DNA from 3 places in the Atlantibacter sp. MEI4A-1023 genome. Region 2 is predicted to be linked to each of the others. Evidence: predicted binding sites of a transcription regulator. Region 2 holds the regulator's gene; each other region holds the start of a gene.
The links. Region 2 encodes LexA, which represses DNA repair genes until DNA is damaged. Its sites were predicted from a motif close to TNCTGTATGTACATACAGNA; they were not measured.
Positions count from the first base shown of each region.

Region 1 (4,158 bases), 1.7 Mb from region 2:
CATCGGCCACCGGGCTGACGAACCAAGCGCCACGGTTACTGCTGGTGGTGGCGGCAAATCGCAGCTGATAACGCCGACGCTGATCCAGATGGGTTACGGCGAACGCCCGGGGCAGGAACCGCGCGTGCTGCAACTGGATAATCCTCTGGGTACGGTTACCGCGGGCGGCAATAAATTCGCGACGGTGAGCGCCTTCCTCGCGAAGCACTACGGCGGGAACTACTCCGGCCCGGGCGTCAGCCTGGACGAACCTGCACACTCGGTCACCACCGTCGATCACCATGCTGTCGTTGCCTCACACCTGGTTAAGCTGCGCGGTACATGCCGGGACGGGCAGCGCACAGACGAACCTATGCCAACGGTCACTGCTGGTGGCCAGCACGTAGGGGAGGTGAAAACCACACTGGCAGCTGACGGGTATGACGAGCAGCGCGCGCAGCAAACTCTGGCCTTCCTGCGGGAGTATTGCGGGGAGGATTCAGACGGCCTAATTACGGTTGATGGCGTGGTGTATCGCATTGTAGATATCGGCATGCGCATGCTGCAACCCCGCGAGCTGTACGCCGCCCAGGGCTTCCCCGAGTGGTACATCATCGACCGGGACTACCGCGGGGTTAAGTACGCGAAAGACAAACAAGTCGCCAGGTGCGGCAACGCCGTGCCGCCGCCGTTTGCCGAAGCATTGATGCGGGCTAATTTGCCGGAGATGTGTTTAGTGAAAGAGCGGGCGGCATAAGCTCGCTTTAAGCTGCCTGGATAAAAGGATTGGGCAACTTAGAGCGAAAAGCGGTCTGAGGAATGCTTTTTTCAGACCACGTCTTTGACGGGTTTCAATTTACGATAGTTTACCGCCAACATAAAGGGAGGCCCATACAGCAGCTCCAGTTAAGATAATAATTAACAATCTTTCAGCCGTCTTGATTATTTTCTGCCAATAGGTTGACCTGAATCTAAAATCATTGAATATAAGGCGTTGTCTATAAATATAATATCTCATGTTGGAAGCTGAATGCTGTGCAGTGGCTGTACAATACTTGAAATATATAGAAAAATGTTTTTTTATGTGCCGGGATGTTATTTGGGATGGGTTTTGATATTTTCCTATTATTATTTCAGTTTCTTTAATTTCCCCTGCATTGGATTGATAAGGCCCAACAAATACAAGAACATTACCGGATGGTCCTTGAGAGTACCATAGTTGCGAATTCCTTTCGAACGCAGCTTCCGAATTTTGGTTCTCAGCGTCTGATATATTAAACCCCAGAAACCTTATCCCAGTAAAAATATGAGTTGAATTAATATATTGCGGGCTAATAAGATTAGATGATTTTATTGGGTCATCGTCTTTTGATCTACTAATGTAAAGCCCTCCCAAAATATTGGCGCTATAATGATCAGCCTTTAAGATTTCAAATTCACTTTGGATTCGCTCGTCCATAAACCTCCAGTTAATGCGTTTGAAATATGCATTAATAGTATCCCTTCTTATTATCTCCGCAGCCGTTTTTAATTTCAAAGTAACCCCTTAAATATAAAATTTGTTTGTATCATTCTGAATGACTAGGAATATATTATTATTGAACTAATTGAGCAACAAAGACATCCCGAGCGTAATGCAAATGTAAGTGATGAACAAGAGTAGGCATTACAGCTAAAAATTCTCAAAGGCAGCAGTATCAGACCTGTTTATGGCATACTCTATCAGTTAACATTGATATACTCGCATTAAGTTTGGGAAATCCCCTTATATTTACAATTTTGATCTATTATTGGCATCAAAGTCAGAAGTCAAGGCCGATGATGGGCTTATCGTCCTTATTAACTGCATCGTACGTGGCTATTATACCGTCAGCGTGACCATCCGCATTAACATTGGCTCACATTTATAATGTCCGTTCTTGCTACAAAGTGGACGACACATCAAATAGCGCATAATTTGCATTTAGTGATGCCTGAAGCAGGGCAAACCAGAACCATAAGCCTCCCTTGCTGTGGCTTCTTTTTCAATGAGTTACAGCTTTTGAAGTTTTCAAACCTGTGTCGCAATTTGTGCGCTTATCAAGTTGATCATTCTCCCGTATGGGTGTACTGTTTATTTATACAGTATTTTTATGAGAGGGATGATCATGAAGGTTGAAGTCACTATCGAACGTACAAAAAAACTGCCTGATGGCGCGATCCCGGCGCTGGAAAACGAACTCTTAAAACGACTTAACAAACGCTTTGAAGGGTGCAAGCTCACCGTGCGCCGGGCACCAAATGACGGGCTTAGTGTGATTGGGGGTGATAAAGACGAAGTCGCAAATATTCTGCAGGAAACCTGGGAAAGTGCTGACGAGTGGTTCTACTGAGTGTTTTTTATTGCAGCCTGCAGTCCTTTGACAAATCACAAATCATCCATGCGCGGCTGCTGATTTTTCGTCAATTGCGTCTGTATGTCGCTCAGGGGGATTTTGTGGATTTAGACATCGCCGAAGCGGTAGACATAATCAGACAGGGAGGCCGGTTCGTTGTCAATTGTGAAGAGGGACGGATCACGAGCCTGGAAAGGGTACGTGAAAAGCAGCACCTGCTCACTATGAGTGAATTTTTGGAAATGGCTGTCGAGGCTGGTTTTATTGACCTTCGCAAGCCGAGACTGCCATAATCTACTTTCCGCCTGAACAGCGGAATCGGAGCAGCAAAGCGCCACGGAGTGAACACCATGGCGCACTTGCAATTAATCAAGCAATCATCTGGAATCCTGATCCCGGCTACGCCTGAGACCAGCGATTTTCTGCATTCAAAATGTAAGCTCGGGGCCATACTGGCCGCTGACTTTAAACAGGTTCGAAACCCCGCCTTTCACCGTAAGTTCTTCGCTCTACTTAATCTGGGCTTTGATTACTGGGAGCCTGCCGGCGGCGCCATCTCGTCCAACGAACGCAAACTTGTTAACGGTTACGCCAGATACCTTGCCGCCTTTGGCGGGAACGAAAGCGCGCTAATGGATGCCGCTGAGCAGTACCTGGAACAGGTGGCCAGCCGCCGCATTACCAATGGCATCAGCCTGTGCAAATCCTTCGATGCATATCGTGCCTGGGTGACCATCGAGTCAGGGCATTTCGACACTATCCAGCTGCCCGACGGCACCCTTCGCAAACATCCCCGAAGCATTTCTTTCGCCAGCATGAAAGAAACTGAGTTCCAGCAGCTCTACCGGGCCGCACTGGATGTGCTCTGGCGCTGGATCCTGTCCCGCGTGTTTCGCGATCAGCGTGAGGCCGAGAACGCCGCCGCGCAACTGATGAATTTTGCGGGGTGAGCATGGCTAAAAAACCTCGTCGAAAATGCATCCACTGCAGGGAGTGGTTTCACCCGATACGGAACGAGCAGGTAGTTTGCTCATTCGAATGCGCCAGCGCTGTAGGAAAAGAGCAGACTGCAAAGAGCCGGGCCGATGTTATGCGTGCTGAGAAGAAGCGCCAGCGCGAAGAGGAGAAAGAGCAGCGGGCACGCCAGGCGGAACGGCGACAGGCTGTTAAGCCGCTCAGTTATTTCATCAAACAGGCCCAGCAGGCTTTTAACGAGTTCATCCGGTACCGGGATCGTCACATGCCGTGCATCAGCTGCGGCCGCTACCATGACGGGCAATATCACGCCGGGCATTACCGTACGACCGGTGCCAATCCGGAGCTGCGCTTCAATGAGGACAATTGCCATCGCCAGTGTGCCCTATGCAATAACCACCTCTCCGGCAACCTGACGGCCTACCGTCCGGCGCTAATCGCCAAAATCGGCCAGGCCCGCTTTGATGCCCTGATGGGCCCGCACGAATTACCGAAATGGAAACGCGACGACTACATCCGCATCCGCGATGAATACCGCGCAAAGCTCAGACAACTCAAACAGCAGGAGGCCGCATGACTACCGAGAATTATTATCAAATTGGCTGGGCCGCCCTGCTGGCGCTCGGGTACATACGGGACTGGTGCGCAACGAGAGAGGGAAAACGGTGAACAGAGAAAATTACAAAACAGATGTTATCCGCCTCCGCTGGCAACGTCTGCGAATTTACCGCTTTCGCGGTTCGGTTGTGACGGATTACCGCATATTAAGAAATTACATTAAAACAGCAATGAGGGCTGCACAATGACACCGCGCCAACGCCGGCAGCAT
Region 1 covers NZ_CM149568.1:1,266,437-1,270,594, forward strand. Annotated here, with positions in the region: gene ACVV26_RS06130 (DNA cytosine methyltransferase) at 1-736, shown strand, start outside; gene ACVV26_RS06135 (hypothetical protein) at 836-1,516, opposite strand; gene ACVV26_RS06140 (DinI-like family protein) at 2,127-2,351, shown strand; gene ACVV26_RS06145 (hypothetical protein) at 2,339-2,647, shown strand; gene ACVV26_RS06150 (DUF1367 family protein) at 2,705-3,304, shown strand; gene ACVV26_RS06155 (recombination protein NinG) at 3,307-3,906, shown strand; gene ACVV26_RS06160 (YlcG family protein) at 3,995-4,135, shown strand; gene ACVV26_RS06165 (hypothetical protein) at 4,132-4,158, shown strand, end outside.
Region 1: ACVV26_RS06140 (DinI-like family protein) is a predicted target of LexA. The motif match lies at 2,087-2,106, and genes of this name have one in related genera.

Region 2 (4,158 bases):
GGCAATGGCTTTAGAGGCCAGCAGCTTATTAAACAGGTCCTGACGCGCCGGTAAACGCGGCCCTACGGCGGCCAGGCGCTGGCGGGCGAAGTGCATACGCGCCACTCGCGCCAGCTTCTGGGCAATGGTTTTATCGGTGCCGTGTTCATCCGCCATGCGGCGCAGCGACAGCGAGGGCGAAAAGCGTACAAAGCTGTCGCGCCCTAACCAGGAAACGGCAAAAAATTTCTGCAAGCCGTTCAGCATCCGCAGCGGCGGGTTCACTTCGCCTTTTTCACGGCCCGGCGCGCGCCCGAACATCACCGACACCGGCACCATCTGCACATCAAGTTGCGGATTGCTGCGATGCAGATCGAGATAGTCGTGGAATAACTTAATCGACTCCTCTTTCGGCGTGTAATAGGTGAATACCCGCGGCCCGCCGTGAATAAACACATGGCGCGGCAGCAGAGTGCCGTCAATTTCGAGAGGCTCCAGCGGATCGGGCAAATCGTGTGCCAGACATTGTTGGCGCAGCGTCAGCAAGTCCGCCTTCGAGTTGTACGGAAGAACGTACATAATCGGGCGCGAGGTATCGAGCCCCAGTTCGGCGCACGGATCCGCCGGAATGGATTTGCTTTTTACCAGTACGCGTAATGGTAAATTAAGTAATTTGTAGTAAATTCGTGGCCAGCCGGACATAAACGATGTAAAGCCTCTGGTTAACAATGCAATTGCACCGCAAGAATATCAGAAACAACCGGGAATTTCTGTGGTGCTTACGTTTCGTTGCTCACTGCTATTGATGCGCGTTTTTTAAAAAGGTTTCCTTTCATGGCGAATAACACCACCGGGTTGATACGAATAATTAAAGCAGCAGGTTACTCCTGGAAAGGCATTTGCGCCGCCTGGAAGAACGAAGCGGCGTTTCGCCAGGAGGGCGTCGCGGCGATTGTCGCCATTGCTATCGCCTGCTGGCTGGATGTCGATCCGATTACCCGGGTGTTGCTGATTGGCTCCGTCATTCTGGTGATGATAGTTGAGATCCTTAATAGCGCCCTCGAAGCGGTGGTCGATCGCATCGGCCCGGAATTTCATGAGCTTTCCGGGCGCGCCAAAGACATGGGCTCGGCGGCGGTACTGTTTGCTATTTTACTGGCGCTGATGACCTGGGGCATATTGCTCTGGTCAAATTTGCGATAACTCTTCCAGATGTCGCTAACATGCGGATATTTGCTCATTTTGTGGTTTCAAAATCACCGTTAGCTGTATATACTCACAGCATTACTGTATATGCACCCAGGGGGCGGAATGAAAAGTTTAACGGCCAGACAGCAAGAGGTGTTTGATCTCATTCGGGATCACATCAGCCAAACCGGCATGCCTCCCACTCGTGCGGAGATTGCACAGCGTCTGGGCTTTCGTTCTCCTAACGCTGCAGAAGAACATTTAAAAGCCCTGGCGCGTAAAGGGGTGATTGAAATCGTTTCTGGCGCATCGCGCGGTCTGCGTTTGCTGGTGGAAGAGGAAGAGGGGTTGCCGCTGGTTGGGCGCGTTGCCGCGGGCGAACCGCTGTTAGCTCAGCAGCATATCGAAGGCCATTACCAGGTCGATCCCGGCTTGTTTAAGCCCAGCGCGGATTTCCTGCTGCGCGTTAGCGGTATGTCGATGAAAGATATCGGGATTATGGACGGCGATTTGCTCGCGGTGCATAAAACTCAGGATGTACGTAACGGCCAGGTGGTGGTCGCGCGCATCGATGACGAAGTGACCGTTAAGCGCCTGAACAAACAGGGCAACACGGTGCAGTTACTGCCGGAAAACAGCGAATTCTCCCCAATCGTTGTTGACCTGCGCCAGCAGGCCTTTTCTATCGAAGGGCTTGCTGTCGGCGTGATCCGCAACGGCGAGTGGCTGTAAGCTCTGCTGTCTGATTTGAAGCCGTAGCGCGCCGCGTTACGGCTTTTTGCTTTCCAGAATTCCCTACCGCTACGGATTGCGTCATGCCATTTTTCACGTCTGCTGATAAAGCATTGTGGCGCCTGGCGCTACCCATGATCTTCTCCAATATTACCGTGCCGCTGCTCGGCCTGGTGGATACCGCCGTTATCGGCCATCTCGATAGCCCCGTTTATTTAGCCGGTGTCGCCATTGGCGCAACCGCCACCAGTTTTCTGTTTATGCTGCTGCTGTTTCTGCGAATGAGCACCACCGGGTTAACCGCCCAGGCATTTGGTGCAAAAAACCCGCAGGCGATGGCGCGAGCCCTGGTGCAACCGCTACTGCTGGCGGTGCTGGCCGGGGTGGCGATTATGCTGTTACAGACCCCGCTGATTAACCTGGCGTTGCATATCGTAGGCGGCAGCGAAGAAGTATTACATCAGGCGCGGCGCTTTCTGGAAATCCGCTGGCTAAGCGCGCCTGCGACGCTGGCGAACCTGGTGCTGTTAGGCTGGTTATTGGGGGTGCAGTACGCGCGAGCGCCAGTGATCCTGCTGGTTGTTGGCAATGTGCTGAATATCGCACTCGACCTGTGGCTGGTGGTGGGGCTGGATATGAACGTGCAGGGCGCTGCGCTGGCAACGGTGGCGGCGGAATACATCACGCTGATCGTCGGATTGCTGATGGCCTGGCATGTCATGACGCTGCGGGGCATCAATCCGGCAATGCTGCTCTCTGCCTGGCGCGGCGATATCTGGCGTTTACTGGCGCTCAATCGCGACATTATGCTGCGTTCGCTGCTGCTGCAAATCTGTTTCGCCAGCGTCACGATTTTAGGGGCGCGGATGGGTAGCGATGTGGTGGCGGTGAATGCCGTCCTGATGACGCTGCTGACGTTCACCGCCTACGCACTGGATGGTTTCGCCTATGCGGTGGAAGCCCATTCCGGGCAGGCTTACGGCGCAGGTAACAGCAACCAACTGATTAAAGTCTGGCATGCCGCCTGTCGCCAGGCGGGCCTGGTGGCGCTGATGTTCGCTACGGTTTATGCGCTTTGGGGCGAGCATATTGTTGCGCTACTGACCTCGCTGCCGGTTTTACAACAGCAAGCGGATCGTTACCTCGGCTGGCAGGTTGTGCTGCCGCTGGTTGGCGTGTGGTGTTATCTGCTGGACGGCATGTTTATCGGCGCTACCCGTGGCGCGGAAATGCGTAACAGTATGGCCGTGGCGGCTGCGGGTTTCGGCGTGACATTAATCGCTTTGCCCTGGCTGGGTAATCACGGGCTATGGCTGGCGGTAGCGGTATTTCTGGCATTGCGCGGGCTGTCGTTATGGCTCATCTGGCGGCGCCACTGGCAGCGCAATAGCTGGTTCAACGAGACGGGTCATGGTTAGTTACATCTGCTGACTCTCATTTAATTTCTGAATATCTGTTTGATATATAAAATTTTTGTATCATTAATGCCGATTTTTATCTTTCGCGCTTGGTTAAAGATTCTGAATGTTTCAAACGAGTCGGAATGGTCGACTAAACTCATTATCACGTCCAGCAGATAATAACTGTTAAACACGGACGATAAACATTTAGCGTTTATAACCGAACGATGAGGACTACATCATGAATAAAGACGAAGTCGGCGGTAACTGGAAACAGTTCAAAGGTAAAATGAAAGAGCAGTGGGGTAAACTCACTGACGACGATATGACCGTTATCGAAGGTAAACGCGATCAGCTCGTAGGGAAAATCCAGGAACGTTATGGATACGAGAAAGATCAGGCAGAGAACGAAGTAAAAGACTGGGAAACCCGTAACGATTACCGCTGGTAATCCCCGTCGTTTCTCTGCTTAGCCACCCTCATGGCTACCCTGCCAGGTACAAGGATGTACCATTAACGCCTTCACTTACCGCGTTTTTTCACCTGAACTGAATGGTCGTGACCACAGTGTTCCGGGTGACGGCACGATTCTACCTCTTTGCAGCCTGAGCACAGCCCGTGCGCTTCAATGACATTATGCCGCAGCGTAAAGCCCATATCGGCGGCTAACGCATCCATGATCTTCTCTACACCCTGCGCGCTCTGCTCTTTGACGACGCCGCAGCGGTCGCAAATAAACATCGCTGAAGTATGCGTCGGTTGATCGAACAGATGGCACAGAACATAGCTGTTGGTTGATTCAACCTTGTGAACAAACCCTTGCTCCAGCAGGAAGTCCAGCGCCCGATAGACTGTCGGC
Region 2 covers NZ_CM149568.1:4,327,452-4,331,609, reverse strand. Annotated here, with positions in the region: gene plsB (glycerol-3-phosphate 1-O-acyltransferase PlsB) at 1-681, opposite strand, end outside; gene ACVV26_RS20550 (diacylglycerol kinase) at 814-1,182, shown strand; gene lexA (transcriptional repressor LexA) at 1,291-1,899, shown strand; gene dinF (MATE family efflux transporter DinF) at 1,983-3,317, shown strand; gene ACVV26_RS20535 (CsbD family protein) at 3,541-3,750, shown strand; gene zur (zinc uptake transcriptional repressor Zur) at 3,822-4,158, opposite strand, start outside.

Region 3 (4,158 bases), 1.4 Mb from region 2:
CGCGGAGCGGCGGCAACAGCGCCCAGCCCCAGATAATGCTGCCGGCGTTGGCTCGGTGTCATTGTGCAGCCCTCATTGCTGTTTTAATGTAATTTCTCAATATGCGGTAATCCGTCACAACCGATCCGCGAAAACGGTAAATTCGCAGACGTTGCCAACGCAGGCGAATAACATCTGTTTTGTAATTTTCTCTGTTCACCGCTTCCCCTCTCTCGTTGCATGCCAGTCCCGTACGTACCCGAGCGCCAACAGGGCGGCCCAGCCAATCTGGTAATAATTTTCGGTAGTCATGCGGCCTCCTGCTGTTTGAGTTGTCTGAGCTTTGAGCGGTATTCATCGCGGATCCGGATGTAGTCGTCGCGTTTCCATTTCCGTAATTCGTGCGGGCCCATCAGGGCATCAAAGCGGGCCTGGCCGATTTTGGCGATTAGCGCCGGACGGTAGGCCGTCAGGTTGCCGGAGAGGTGGTTATTGCATGGGGCACACTGGCGATGGCAATTGTCCTCATTGAAGCGCAGCTCCGGATTGGCACCGGTCGTACGGTAATGCCCGGCGTGATATTGCCCGTCATGGTAGCGGCCGCAGCTGATGCACGGCATGTGACGATCCCGGTACCGGATGAACTCGTTAAAAGCCTGCTGGGCCTGTTTGATGAAATAACTGAGCGGCTTAACTGCCTGTCGCCGTTCCGCCTGGCGTGCCCGCTGCTCTTTCTCCTCTTCGCGCTGGCGCTTCTTCTCAGCACGCATAGCGTCGGCCTGGTTCTTTGCGGTCTGCACTTTGCCTACAGCGCTGGCGCATTCGAATGAGCAAACGACCTGCTCGTTCCGTATCGGGTGAAACCACTCCCTGCAGTGGATACATTTTCGACGAGGTTTTTTAGCCATATTCACCCCGCAAAATTCATCAGCTGCGCGGCGGCGTTCTCAGCCTCGCGCTGGTCCCTGAATGCCCTGGACAATATCCAGCGCCACAGCACATCTAACGCGGCCCTGTAGAGCTGCTGAAACTCGGTCTCGTCCATATTTGCGAAGGCGATGCTGCGAGGATGTTTCCGGAGTGTGCCGTCAGGCAACTGGATAGTGTCGAAATGCCCGGCCTCGATAGTTACCCAGGCGCGATACGCATCGAAGGATTTGCAGAGGCTGATGCCGTTAGTTATGCGGCGACTGGCCACCTGTTCCAGATATTGCTCAGCGGCATCCATCAGCGCGCTTTCGTTCCCGCCATAGGCGGCAAGGTATCTGGCGTAACCGTTAACCAGCCTGCGTTCGTTGGAAGATATCGCGCCGCCGGTCGGTTCCCAGTACTCGAAACCAAGATTAAGCAGAGCGAAAAACTTACGGTGAAATGCCGGGTTACGTAGCTGGCGAAACTCGGCTTCGAGTACCGCACCGAGCTTACATTTTGAATGCAGAAAATCGCTGGTCTCGGGCGTAGCCGGGATCAGGATTCCTGATGATTGCTTGATTAATTGCAAGTGCGCCATGGTGTTCACTCCGTGGCGCTTTGCTGCTCCGATTCCGCTGTTCAGGCGGTAAGTAGATTATGGCAGTCTCGGCTTGCGAAGGTCAATAAGACCTGCCTCGACAGCCATTTCCAAAAATTCGCTCATAGTAAGCAGGTGTTGTTTGTCGCGTATCCTTTCCAGACTGGTGATCCGGCCCTCTTCACAATTCACAACGAACCGCCCTCCCTGTCTGATTATGTCTACCGCTTCGGCGATGTCTAAATCCACAAAATCCCCCTGAGCGACATACAGACGCAATTGTCGAAAATTCAGCAGCCGCGCATGGATGATTTGTGGTTTGGCAAAGGACTGCAGGCTGCAATAAAGAACACTCAGTAAAACCACTCGTCAGCACTTTCCCAGGTTTCCTGCAGAATATTAGCGACCTCGTCTTTATCGCCACCGATAACATTGAGCCCGTCATTTTGTGCCCGGCGAATGGTCAGCTGGCATCTCTCGAAGCGTTTGTTTAATCGTTTTAAGAGTTCGTTTTCCAGCGCCGGGATCGCGCCATCAGGCAGTTTTTTTGTACGTTCGATAGTGACTTCAACCTTCATGATCATCCCTCTTATAAAGATACTGTATAAATAAACAGTACACCTATACCGGAGAATGATCAACTCGATAAACGCACGATTTGCTACAAATTTTGAAAAGTTAAAGTTGTGTAACTCATTGAATAAAAAAGCCACTGTTTTGGTGGCTTCGGGTTTAACTCTCAGGCCGCCTCTTCACTGATGCGGCACAATTCGGGGAGATTTGCTCCTACCAGCGCCTCAGCAAACGGCGGCGGTACCGCGTTGCCGCAGCAAGTGCCCTACTTGACGTTTGAAGTGGCATAAAACAACCCACTTTTTTTGTAGTTGATATGGATATGAATTACATGCAAAAATATAAGGTTAACCTTACATAGCAGAGGTAATGCATGCTTGAAACAGTCGTTAAAAATTGCGCAAAAATCGAAAAACTACTGCGCGCAAGAGGCGCGGAAGGCAATGGCCTCAAAGAACTAAGTACTTCTATTAACTGGAGGCTCACTGATTCAATTGTCAAAAAACTTGCATTTATTACACATCTTCGCAACAAAATGATTCATGAAGCTTATATATGTAGCCCAAAAGAGTTTAGCAAATTTGAGATATTTTCCCTCGATGCGATTTCATACCTAGAAGGGTCCAAATTTGAGTACGCCAGTCGTCCCAATTGCGATGCTGAAGAATGCTCAATAGACGACTTAGATACAATGATGAAACAACTTGAGCGTTCGATGAGTGAACTAAAAAAAATTCTTCCAAATGGACCAACTGTTGAAGAAATTGTTGAAAACGTCAAACAGGCCGAAGTGAAAAGAGAGAAAGAAAATTCAGAATACACACAACCAAAACCAAATACAGATAATGCGGATTGTAAAAGCACCATTAAACTTGAAACACTTACTATATCCCCTGCTGAAGGTGCTCTCGTTGCCGCCATTGGTGCATTAGCTGCTGGATACTATTTTCTCAAAAAGTAATACTTTTTATAACAAGCCCTCATAGAACGAGGGCTAAATTTTTAAAAGAAAAGTATGAATTATCGAGATATCATTTTCTTAAGCCACATACGATTGATGTGATGTTTCAGGCGACGCTGGTGGTGCGCCGGAAGATCTCCGGCACTTTCTACCATGCCGACCTCAGTTGGCCATACGGTTTCGGTTACGTCCACCAGCAGCAGGCTTTCCAGCTCGATGATGCGATTTGTGGCGTATTCCAGTAGCTGATTGCTCACGGTTCAGCCTCCTGCTTCGGTGCGGCTGCGAAATGTTCAACACCCTTTGCCCAAATTTCTTTGATGGTTGTCCAACTGACCGGTACTGTAATTTCAATTCTTCCGCTGCCATCGCAGGTTTCGCATTCGTCATCACCTAAGCACTCAGGGCAGTTGATGAACTTAGTTTCTGAAAACTCACCAGACAATGCGCCTTTTGCCCCGTTCTCTGCTGTCAGCTTCATGGGCATGATGCAGCAGCCATCAGGCAACGTGGGCTGGTTTACATGTTCGGCACCCTGATTACTGCTGCAGCGCGACTCGGAACTTTCGGCACCCTGAAGCATGGCTTCCTGATACCGCTCCAGCTTCACGTATTCCTGTACTGCCCATCCCATAGCCCTACAATCCGAGGCCTCCGCCGCATCAGTAGAGTAAGTAGTCGAGCGCCCGCCAGGAACGGCAATCGAGTACAGGTCAGCCACTGGTTTAATGGTGGTGGGCACTTCGTCACTTTTTGGCAATAAATCCAGTGATGGTGCGGGCTGGATGCCGCTTGGCGACTCGGCACCCTGAAGCATGGCGGCAAACTCCTTAATGCCTGCGTCGTGGTCGGCGCGCTGCTCAGGGGTCATAGCTTCCAGTTCGTCGTAATATTCAGCCCGCCGCTGCAATGCATCGAGCATAGTTTGCGTGCGCACGCCCTTGCCGAAGCGCAGTCCAGGCTCAAGCATCACTGGACATGGTAATGTTTCCACCACTGCTGGCTGCGGTAACTGTGGTGCTGCGTAAACAATGCGCCCAGCGCCACCAGTATTTACCACTGTGTCATACGTCCGCTTGTCGGTGTCGTACCAGTCCACATCGCGCAGTTGGTAGATGGGTTCCTGCTCTGCCTG
Region 3 covers NZ_CM149568.1:960,290-964,447, reverse strand. Annotated here, with positions in the region: gene ACVV26_RS04580 (hypothetical protein) at 1-62, opposite strand, end outside; gene ACVV26_RS04575 (YlcG family protein) at 59-199, opposite strand; gene ACVV26_RS04570 (recombination protein NinG) at 288-887, opposite strand; gene ACVV26_RS04565 (DUF1367 family protein) at 890-1,489, opposite strand; gene ACVV26_RS04560 (hypothetical protein) at 1,547-1,855, opposite strand; gene ACVV26_RS04555 (DinI-like family protein) at 1,843-2,067, opposite strand; gene ACVV26_RS04550 (hypothetical protein) at 2,436-3,023, shown strand; gene ACVV26_RS04545 (hypothetical protein) at 3,083-3,280, opposite strand; partial or broken gene ACVV26_RS04540 (hypothetical protein) at 3,277-3,507, opposite strand.
Region 3: ACVV26_RS04555 (DinI-like family protein) is a predicted target of LexA. The motif match lies at 2,088-2,107, and genes of this name have one in related genera.